Regions from separate parts of the Pseudonocardia ailaonensis genome, predicted to be linked through region 1. Evidence: riboswitches for the same ligand, from Rfam matches in the RefSeq annotation. Region 1 holds a riboswitch; the other holds the start of a gene.
The links. A riboswitch is a leader RNA that binds a small molecule or an ion and turns the genes downstream of it on or off. The one in region 1 is predicted to bind cobalamin.
Positions count from the first base shown of each region.

Region 2: it holds a riboswitch for cobalamin, as region 1 does, so the genes downstream of both, ABD324_RS19500 (ribonucleoside-diphosphate reductase subunit alpha) here and ABD324_RS07185 (hypothetical protein) in region 1, are expected to answer to the same signal.

Region 1 covers NZ_BAAAQK010000004.1:154,965-159,661, forward strand. The annotation lists gene ABD324_RS07165 (cobyrinic acid a,c-diamide synthase CobB) at 1-651, shown strand, start outside; gene ABD324_RS07170 (cobalamin biosynthesis protein) at 704-1,057, shown strand; gene cobA (uroporphyrinogen-III C-methyltransferase) at 1,266-2,474, shown strand; partial or broken gene ABD324_RS07180 (histidine phosphatase family protein) at 2,471-2,938, shown strand; cobalamin riboswitch at 2,965-3,159, shown strand; gene ABD324_RS07185 (hypothetical protein) at 3,195-3,566, shown strand; gene cobT (nicotinate-nucleotide--dimethylbenzimidazole phosphoribosyltransferase) at 3,721-4,697, shown strand, end outside.
Region 2 covers NZ_BAAAQK010000012.1:207,742-212,438, reverse strand. The annotation lists gene msrA (peptide-methionine (S)-S-oxide reductase MsrA) at 1-417, shown strand, start outside; gene ABD324_RS19510 (ArsR/SmtB family transcription factor) at 540-890, shown strand; gene ABD324_RS19505 (cation efflux transmembrane domain-containing protein) at 887-1,540, shown strand; cobalamin riboswitch at 1,584-1,786, shown strand; gene ABD324_RS19500 (ribonucleoside-diphosphate reductase subunit alpha) at 1,904-4,697, shown strand, end outside; gene ABD324_RS19495 (ribonucleotide-diphosphate reductase subunit beta) at 4,684-4,697, shown strand, end outside.

The DNA.
Region 1 (4,697 bases):
GGCGTGGTGGGGGTCGGGACGGCCACGACGCGGGCCGCCGACCGCCCGCTGCGGATCGGGATGCTCGGCGGGCCCGCGTTCTCCTTCGGCTACGCCGAACATCCGGAGCTGCTCGCGGCCGCCGGGGCCGAGGTCGTGACCGTCGATCCGCTCCGGGACGAGACGCTGCCCTGGGGGACGGCCGGGCTCGTGCTGCCCGGCGGGTTCCCCGAGGAGCACGTCGCGGCCCTGGGGCAGAACGCCGGGTTGCTCGCCGCGATCCGTGAGCTCGCCGCCTCGGGGGCGCCGATCCGCGCCGAGTGCGGCGGGCTGCTCTACCTGTGCCGGGAGCTCGACGGGACTCCGCTGGTCGGGGCGCTCGACGCGACCGCAGCGATGACCGGGCGGCTCACCCTGGGGTACCGGGACGCCGTGGCCCTCGCGGACTCCTCCGGATTCGCGGCCGGGGAGCGGGTGCCCGGTCACGAGTTCCACCACTGCGCGGTCACGCCGAGGGCCGGGACGCCCGCGGCCTGGGGCTGGCGGGGCGGGGAGCCCGAGGGCTTCGTGACGGGCGGGGTGCACGGCTCGTTCCTGCACACCCACCCCGCGGGGAGCCCGGGCGCTGTCGCGCGGTTCGTCGACAACGCCGCAGCTCATGCCGGGTCGTGAGCCACGAGCGGTGCTGGAACACCGTGACGCACGCACGGAGGGTGGGGTGTGGGTGATCGGAATCGGGGCCCGGCGGGGGGTGTCGGAGGCGGCGGTGCGGGCGGCGTTGGCGGGGCTGCCGGTCGGGGAGCGGGTGTACGCCACCGTCGACCGGAAGGCCGCCGAGGCGGGGATCCTCGCGGCGATCGCGCCGGCGCCGTTGGTGGTGCGGTCGGCCGCCGAGCTCGCCGCGGTGGGGATGGACGGGAGCGTGCGGGTCGCCGCCGCCGTGGGGACGCCCAGTGTCGCCGAGGCCGCCGCGGTGCTCGTGGCGCGGGAGATCGATCCCGGCGCCGCACTCGTCGTCGGGAAAACGGTCGTGGGGGATGTGACGGTCGCCGCTGCGCTCGCCCGGACCAGGGCCTGACCTGCGGGAACTCGCCCGACGACCGGTGTGGGTGGTGCCGGGCCGGGAAGTCGGACGGTTATGCTTCCGGGCGGTCGGCGCCAGGGAACCCGGTGGGAGTCCGGGCGGACCCGCCGAGAACACCGTGACCCGGCCCGCCGGGGAGCCAGACCCCTGCCGGCCGTGGGTCGTCCCGGCGTGGCCACCGGCAGAAGGAGCGCATCCGCACGTGACCGAACACGACCAGTACCTCGTGGGACTCGAGCTCGCCGGGCGGCGGGTCGTCGTCGTGGGGGGCGGGCAGGTCGCGCAGCGGCGCGTCGCCCGGCTCATCGCGGCGGGCGCGCTGGTCGAGGTCGTCGCGCCCGAGGTGACGCCGGCCGTCGAGGGCATGGCCTCCGCCCGCGAGATCACCTGGACCGCCCGCCGCTACGCCGAGGGCGACCTCGACGGCGCCTGGTACGTGATCGCGTGCACGGACGATCCGCAGGTCAACGAGGCCGTCGGGGCCGAGGCCGAGCGCGCCCGGGTGTTCTGCGTGCGCGCCGACGACGGCAGCCGCGGCACCGCCGTGACCCCGGCGACCGGCGAGTACGACGGCCTGACGGTCGGGGTGCTGGCCTCCGGCGCCCACCGGCGGTCCGCCGCGGTACGGACCGCGCTCGTCGAGGCCCTGCAGACCGGGCTGGTGAGCGACTCGGCCGAGCCGGTGCAGCCGGGCGTCGCGCTGGTCGGGGGCGGGCCGGGGGATCCGGAGCTGATCACCGTCCGCGGGCGGCGGCTGCTGTCGCGGGCGGACGTCGTGGTGGCCGACCGGCTCGGCCCGCGCGACCTCATCGAGGAGCTGGGCCCGGACGTCGAGGTGATCGACGCCTCAAAGATCCCCTACGGGCGCGCGATGGCCCAGCAGCGGATCAACGAGCTGCTGGTCGCGCACGCGCGGGCCGGGAAGTTCGTCGTCCGGCTCAAGGGCGGGGACCCGTTCGTCTACGGGAGGGGGTTCGAGGAGATCCAGGCCTGCGCCGAGGCCGGGGTGCCGGTGACCGTGGTCCCGGGCATCACCAGCGCGTTCGCCGCGCCGGCCGTCGCCGGGATCCCGGTGAGCCATCGCGGGGTGGCGCACGAGATCGTCGTGGTGAGCGGGCACGTCGCGCCCGGGGACCCGCGCAGCCTCACCGACTGGGAGGCACTGGGCCGCATGAAGGGCACGATCGTGCTGATGATGGCGGTCGAGCGGATCACGCAGTTCGCCGCCGCGCTGATCGAGCACGGACGCCCCGCCGACACCCCCGCCGCCGTGATCCAGGACGGCACCACCCGCATCCAGCGCACGCTGCGCGCCACCCTCGGGACGGTCGCGTCGCAGGTCAAGGAGCAGGAGATCAGCCCGCCGGCGATCATCGTGATCGGGCCGGTCGCGGGCCTGACCGCTGGATGATCTTCCTGGTCCGGCACGGCGAGAGCACGTGGAACGCCGCGGGGTTGCTGCAGGGGCGGACCGCGCACGTGGGGCTCACGGCGCGCGGTCGCTCGCAGGCTCTCTCCGCCGCCCGCTCGCTCGAGGGCGCCGGCGGCCGGATCCTGACGAGCCCGCAGCGGCGGGCCCTCGACACGGCTCTCGTCCTGCGCTCGGCGCTGGGCTTGCCCGTTGATCAGTGCTCTGAGCTGCGGGAACAGTCGCACGGGGAGTGGGAGGGGCGGCCGCTGGCGGACTGCCCGCCCTGGCCTGACGATCCCGACTGGGCCCCGCCCGGCGGCGAGACGGCGCGGGAGCTGCACGCCCGCGCAACGGGCTTCCTCGCGGGGCTGACGGGTGCGGCCGTCGTCGTCACCCACGGGGAGACGATCCGGGCGCTGCTCGCGGCGGCCGCCGGCCTCCCCGTCGAGGCGATGTCCCGTGACGTCCCCGGCAACGGTGAGGTCGTGCCTTGCTTTCCGGGCGCACGCGTGATGTCGTCTGGGATCGACGGCAGTGCAGGAATCCGGTGCGAATCCGGAGCGGTCCCGCCACTGTGACCGGGGAGCACGTCCCCAGGCTCGGCCACCGCCCCTCGCGGGGTGGGAAGGCCGGGGACGTGCGCCGACCCGGGAGCCAGGACACTCGCGGCCGTCGCAGGTGATTCCACGATGAGGGCGCGGACCCTCGAGGAGGCCAACGATGACCGGCACGTCCGGAGCACCCCGGGTGCTCCTGCTCGGAACCGGCGGCGGTGAGGCGGACCCGGTCGGACCGGACCTGCTCGCGGGCGCCGACCACGTCTTCACCGTCGCGGCCGCGGAGTCGGTCGTCCTGTTCTACGCCGAGGCGTGGCGGGTGGAGCGGGTCGACCTCGTCGGCGCGGTGCGGGCGATCACGGACCTGGTGGCGCTGGACTCCCCGGCCACGATCGTGCTCACCGTCGACGGTGACCCGGCGGCCGATCCGGCCTGCCGCGCGGTGGTCGACGGGCTGGCGGTCGCGGGGATCTCGGCGGTCACCGTGCCCGGGGTGTCGGTGGTGCCGCCGCGGCTGAGCCCCCTGCCCTGGTGAACCGCGCTGCCCTGGTGAACCGCGCTGCCCTGGTGAACCGCGCTGCCCTGGTGAACCGCGCTGCCCTGGTGAACCGCGCTGCCCTGGTGAACCGCGCTGCCCTGGTGAACCGCGCCGTACCGGTGAGCCGTCCTGCCTCGGTGAGCCCTGCCCCGTGAACTTCTACGAGGTCCTGCACTCGCGGCGGGATGTCCGGTCCGGGTTCCGGCCGGAGGTGCCGGTCGACGACGCGGCCCTGCTCCGGGTGCTCGAGGCGGCCCACGCGGCGCCGAGCGTCGGGTTCTCGCAGCCGTGGGACTTCGTGATCGTCCGGTCGCCGCGGACGCGGCGGCAGGTCGCCGACCTGGTTGCCCGGCAGCGCGCGGCGTACGCGGCGTCGCTGCCCCGGGCGCGGGCGTCGGCGTTCGAGGCGCTGAAGGTCGAGGCGGTGCTGGACACGCCCGTCAACGTCGTCGTGACGGTCGACCCGACCCGCGGCGGCCGGCACACGCTCGGCCGCTTCGGCCGGCCCGAGATGGCCGCGCACTCCGTGGCCGGGGCCGTGCAGAACCTGTGGCTGGCGGCCCGGGCCGAGGGCCTGGGCGTCGGCTGGGTGAGTTTCTTCGACGACGACGGGCTGGCCGCGCTCGGCGCGCTGCTGGGTCTCCCGGAGCACGTCGAGGTCGTGGCCTACCTGTGCGTGGGGCATGTGCGGGAGTTCGCCGCGGAGCCCGAGCTGGCCAGCGCCGGCTGGGCGCAGCGGCGGCCGCTGGGCTGGGCGGTGCACTCCGAACGGTACGGATCGCGGGCGTTGCCCGGGGAGGTCGCGATGGATCTGATCGACGAGACGGTGGCGGCGATCCGGCCGGCCGCGGCGGAGGCCATGGCCGACGCGCGGGACCGGTTGGACCGGATGACGAAGCCGCGCGGCTCGCTCGGCCGGGTCGAGGACCTCGCGGTGCGACTGGCCGGGATCGCCGGCGAATGCCCGCCGCCGGTGCCCGAGCCCGCGGCGGTCGCCGTGTTTGCCGGGGACCACGGCGTCCACGCGCAGGGGGTGACGCCGTGGCCCCAGGAGGTCACGGCGCAGATGGTCGGGAACTTCCTGGCCGGTGGGGCCGTGGTCAACGCGTTCGCGCGGCAGCTCGGCGC
Region 2 (4,697 bases), on a different contig from region 1:
GTGGGCTACACGGGCGGCGACGTGGCCAACGCGACCTACCGCAACCACGGCACCCACGCCGAGGGGATCGAGATCGAGTTCGACCCGGCCGCGACGAGCTACCGCGACCTGCTCGAGTTCTTCTTCCAGATCCACGACCCGACGACGAAGAACCGGCAGGGCAACGACGTCGGCCTCTCGTACCGGTCCGCGATCTACTACACCGACGACGAGCAGAAGCGCGTCGCCGAGGACACGATCGCGGACGTCGAGGCCTCCGGCCTGTGGCCCGGGACGGTCGTCACCGAGGTCGAGCCGGCGGGCCCGTTCTGGGAGGCCGAGCCCGAGCACCAGGACTACCTGGAGCGGCTGCCCTGGGGCTACACCTGCCACTTCCCGCGGCCGGACTGGGTGCTGCCCAAGCGCGCCGAGGCCTGAGCCACGGCCGGGCCGATCGAGTGGTCGCCGAGACGCGCGACCACCACCGTGGCCGCGCCGGGGACGTCGAAGGCCGACGCTTCCTCTCCATCGGCACTCCTGGCTATCATCGCCCCGTGCCGATGGATTGCTGCCCGCCCGACGTGACCCCGGCCGTCGCCCTCTTCCGGTCCCTCGGGGACCCGACCCGGCTCGCCATCGTGTCCCGGCTCGCCGAGGGCGAGGCCCGGGTCGTCGACCTCACGCGGCTGCTCGGCCTCGCCCAGTCCACGGTGTCCGGACACCTCTCCTGCCTTCGGGACTGCCGGCTCGTCGACTTCCGCACCGAGGGCCGGCAGTCCTACTACTCGCTCACCCGGCCCGAGCTGATCGAGCTCCTGCGCAGCGCCGAGAACCTCCTCACCCGGACCGGGAACGCCGTGGCGCTCTGCCCCGTCTACGGCGAGCCGTCGACCGCACCGGCACCGGCATGAGCACCCCCGCCGCGACGGCCGGCGCCGACCGCCGTGCCGTGCTGCGCCGGCGCGTCCGGCTCCTCGTCGCCACCACGATCACGTACAACGTCGTCGAGGCGGTCGTCGCGATCACCTCCGGCACCCTGGCCGGCTCGGTCGCCCTGATCGGCTTCGGCCTGGACTCGGTCATCGAGGTCAGCTCGGCCGCCGCCGTGGCCTGGCAGTTCGCCGGGCGGGATCCCGAACGCCGCGAACGCACCGCCCTGCGCGTGATCGCGTGGTCCTTCTTCGCCCTCGCCGCCTACGTCACCGTCGAGTCGCTCCGCGCGCTGTTCGGCGCCGCCGAGGCCGGGCACTCCAGGGTCGGGATCGTGCTCGTCGCGCTGTCGGTGCTGGTCATGCCGTTCCTGTCCTGGGCCCAGCGCCGCGCCGGGCGCGAGCTCGGCTCGGCCAGTGCGGTCGCCGACTCGAAACAGACCCTGCTGTGCACCTACCTCTCCGTCGCGGTCCTCGCGGGCCTGCTGCTGAACGCGACGCTGGGCTGGTGGTGGGCCGATCCCGCCGCGGGCCTGGTCCTGGCCGCGCTCGCCGTGCGCGAGGGCCGCACCGCCCTGCGCGGACAGACCTGCTGCGCCCCACGGGTGGCCGACGACTGCTGCGAGCACTGACCACGAAACCTGGGGTACCCGATCGTGATCGCCCCCTACATGTAGTGTCTGACGCGCTGGTGGTTCACCCCGTACCCAACGGGGTGAGGCAAGAGGGAACCCGGTGCGAATCCGGGACTGCCCCGCAGCGGTGAGCGGGAACGACCGCCGTCACGAAGCACTGGGTGCGAGCCCGGGAAGCGACGGCCAGTAGGAACGAGCACGACGCCCGCGAGTCCGAAGACCTGCCACCCGTGCGCGCGCCGACCGGCGCGCGCGTGCTCGGGGCCTCGAGGGAAGGCGCCACGGGCGGGCGCTCCCCCAGGTCCCTCCGTCCTCCCCCGCGTGGTCCCGGCACTCGCCGAGCTCGCGAGGAGAGAGCCCATGGCAGCACCCACCCTGGCCCCCGCACCAGCCCGCTCGGACGGCCTGCGGGTCGTCCGCCGCGACGACCAGACCTCCGGGTTCGACGCCACCAAGATCTCGGTGGCGATGACGAAGGCCTTCCTGGCGGTGGAGGGTGGCGAGGCCGGTTCGTCCTCGCGCATCCACCATCTCGTCGAGGACCTCACCGACCAGGTGATCACCGCGCTGACCCGGTTCCCGGCAGCCGCGGTGCACGTCGAGCAGATCCAGGACCAGGTCGAGCTGGTCCTCATGCGCGGTGGGCACCACAAGATCGCCCGCTCGTACGTGCTCTACCGCGAGGAGCGCGCGAAGGCCCGCGAGTCGAGCGCGCCCGCCCCGAGGTCCCCCGAACTGCAGGTCACGGGACCCGACGACCTCCGCGTCCCCCTCGACTGGGCCCGCGTGGAGACGGTCGTCGGCGAGGCCGTGGCCGGTGTCGAGGACGTGTCCGCCGCACCAGTCCTCGCCGAGATCCGCCGGACCCTCTACGACGGCATCTCCACCACCGAGCTCGCGCAGGCGCTGGAGATGGCGGCCCGCACGCTGGTGGAGCGGGAGCCGAACTACTCGACGGTGGCCGCCCGCCTGCTGCTGGACCGGTTGCGCGGGGAAGCGCTGACCTTCCTGGGCGGCGAGACCCCCGACCACTCCGCGATGACCGCCGGGTACCCCGCGTACTTCCGCACGTACCTGGGCCGGGCCGTGGAGCTGGGTCTCGTGGATCCCGAGCTGGAGCTCTTCGACCTCGACCGGCTGACGGCGGCGATCCGACCCGAGCGCGACCTGGACTTCGGCTTCCTCGGCCTGCAGACCCTCTACGACCGCTACTTCCTGCACTCGGGCGGCACCCGCTTCGAGCTCCCCCAGGCCTTCTTCCTGCGGGTCGCGATGGGGCTGGCGCTGCGCGAGATCGACCGCGAGGCCCGCGCGATCGAGTTCTACGAGCTCCTGTCCTCGTTCGACTTCATGGCCTCGACGCCCACGCTGTTCAACTCGGGCACCACCCGCGCCCAGCTGTCGTCCTGCTTCCTGACCACCGTGGACGACGACCTGGACTCGATCTTCCGGGCCTACCGGAACAACGCGTTGCTCGCCAAGTACTCCGGCGGTCTCGGCAACGACTGGACGCCGGTGCGCGGGCTCGGCGCCCACATCAAGGGCACCAACGGCGAGTCCCAGGGCGTCGTGCCGTTCCTCAAGATCGCGAGCGACACGGCGGTCGCGGTCAACCAGGGCGGCAAGCGCAAGGGCGCGGCGTGCGCCTACCTCGAGACGTGGCACGTCGACGTCGAGGAGTTCCTCGACCTGCGCAAGAACACCGGCGACGACCGGCGCCGCACCCATGACATGAACACCGCGAACTGGGTGCCGGACGAGTTCCTCCGCCGTGTCGAGGCGGACGCCGAGTGGACGCTGTTCTCCCCCGACGAGGTCCCGGACCTGCACGATCTCTACGGCGCGGAGTTCGCGCAGGCCTACCGGGCGTACGAGGCGAAGGCCGACCGCGGCGAGATCCGGGTCTTCACGCGGGTCCGCGCGGTCGAGCTGTGGCGGCGGATGCTGACCATGCTCTTCGAGACCGGCCACCCGTGGATCACGTTCAAGGACCCGTGCAACCTGCGCTCGCCGCAGCAGCACGCCGGCGTGGTGCACTCCTCCAACCTCTGCACGGAGATCACGCTCAACACCTCCGCCGGGGACGAGGTGGCCGTGTGCAACCTGGGCTCGGTCAACCTGCTCGCCCACGTCACGGCCGACGGCCTCGATGTCGAGAAGCTGCGCCGCACCGTGACCACGGCCGTGCGGATGCTCGACAACGTCATCGACATCAACTTCTACACGATCCCCGAGGCCCGCCGGTCCAACCTGCGGCACCGCCCGATCGGCCTGGGGCTCATGGGCTTCCAGGACGCGCTGTTCGCGCAGGGCATCCCGCTCGCATCCGAGGCCGCCGTCGAGTTCGCGGACCGCAGCACGGAGCACCTGAGCCATCACGCGATCGCGGCGTCGAGTGCGCTCGCCGCCGAACGGGGCCGGTACGCGAGCTTCGACGGGTCCCTGTGGAGCCAGGGCATCCTGCCCATCGACTCCCTGCGGCTCCTCGACGCCGCCCGCGACGGCGACGCCCTGGACGTCGACCGCTCCACCACGCTGGACTGGGACACCCTGCGCGCCGCCGTCCAGCGGCAGGGCATGCGCAACTCCACCGTCATGGCCATCGCGCCGACCGCCACGATCTCCAACATCTGCGGCGTGGGGCAGTCCATCGAACCCCAGTTCCGCAACCTGTTCGTGAAGTCCAACATGTCCGGCGACTTCACGGTGATCAACCCGCACCTCGTCCGCTCGCTCAAGGAGCGCGGGTTGTGGGACGAGGTGATGGTCGCCGACCTGAAGTACTTCGACGGCAGCCTCGGCGACATCGACCGGGTGCCCGCGGACCTGAAGGCCCTGTACGCCACGGCTTTCGAGATCGAGCCGCGCTGGCTGGTCGAGGCCGCGTCCCGGCGGCAGAAGTGGATCGACCAGGCCCAGTCGCTCAACCTCTACCTGGCCGCCCCGAGCGGCCGCACGCTCGACGAGCTCTACCGGCTCGCCTGGCACAAGGGCCTCAAGACCACCTACTACCTGCGCGCCCAGTCCGCGACCCACGTCGAGAAGAGCACCCTGCGGGGCACCGACGGCAAGCTCCGCGGCGTCCCCATGGCGCCGGATCCCGTGCCCGAGGCACCCGCCTGCCGGATCGAGGACCCGGAATGCGAGGCCTGCC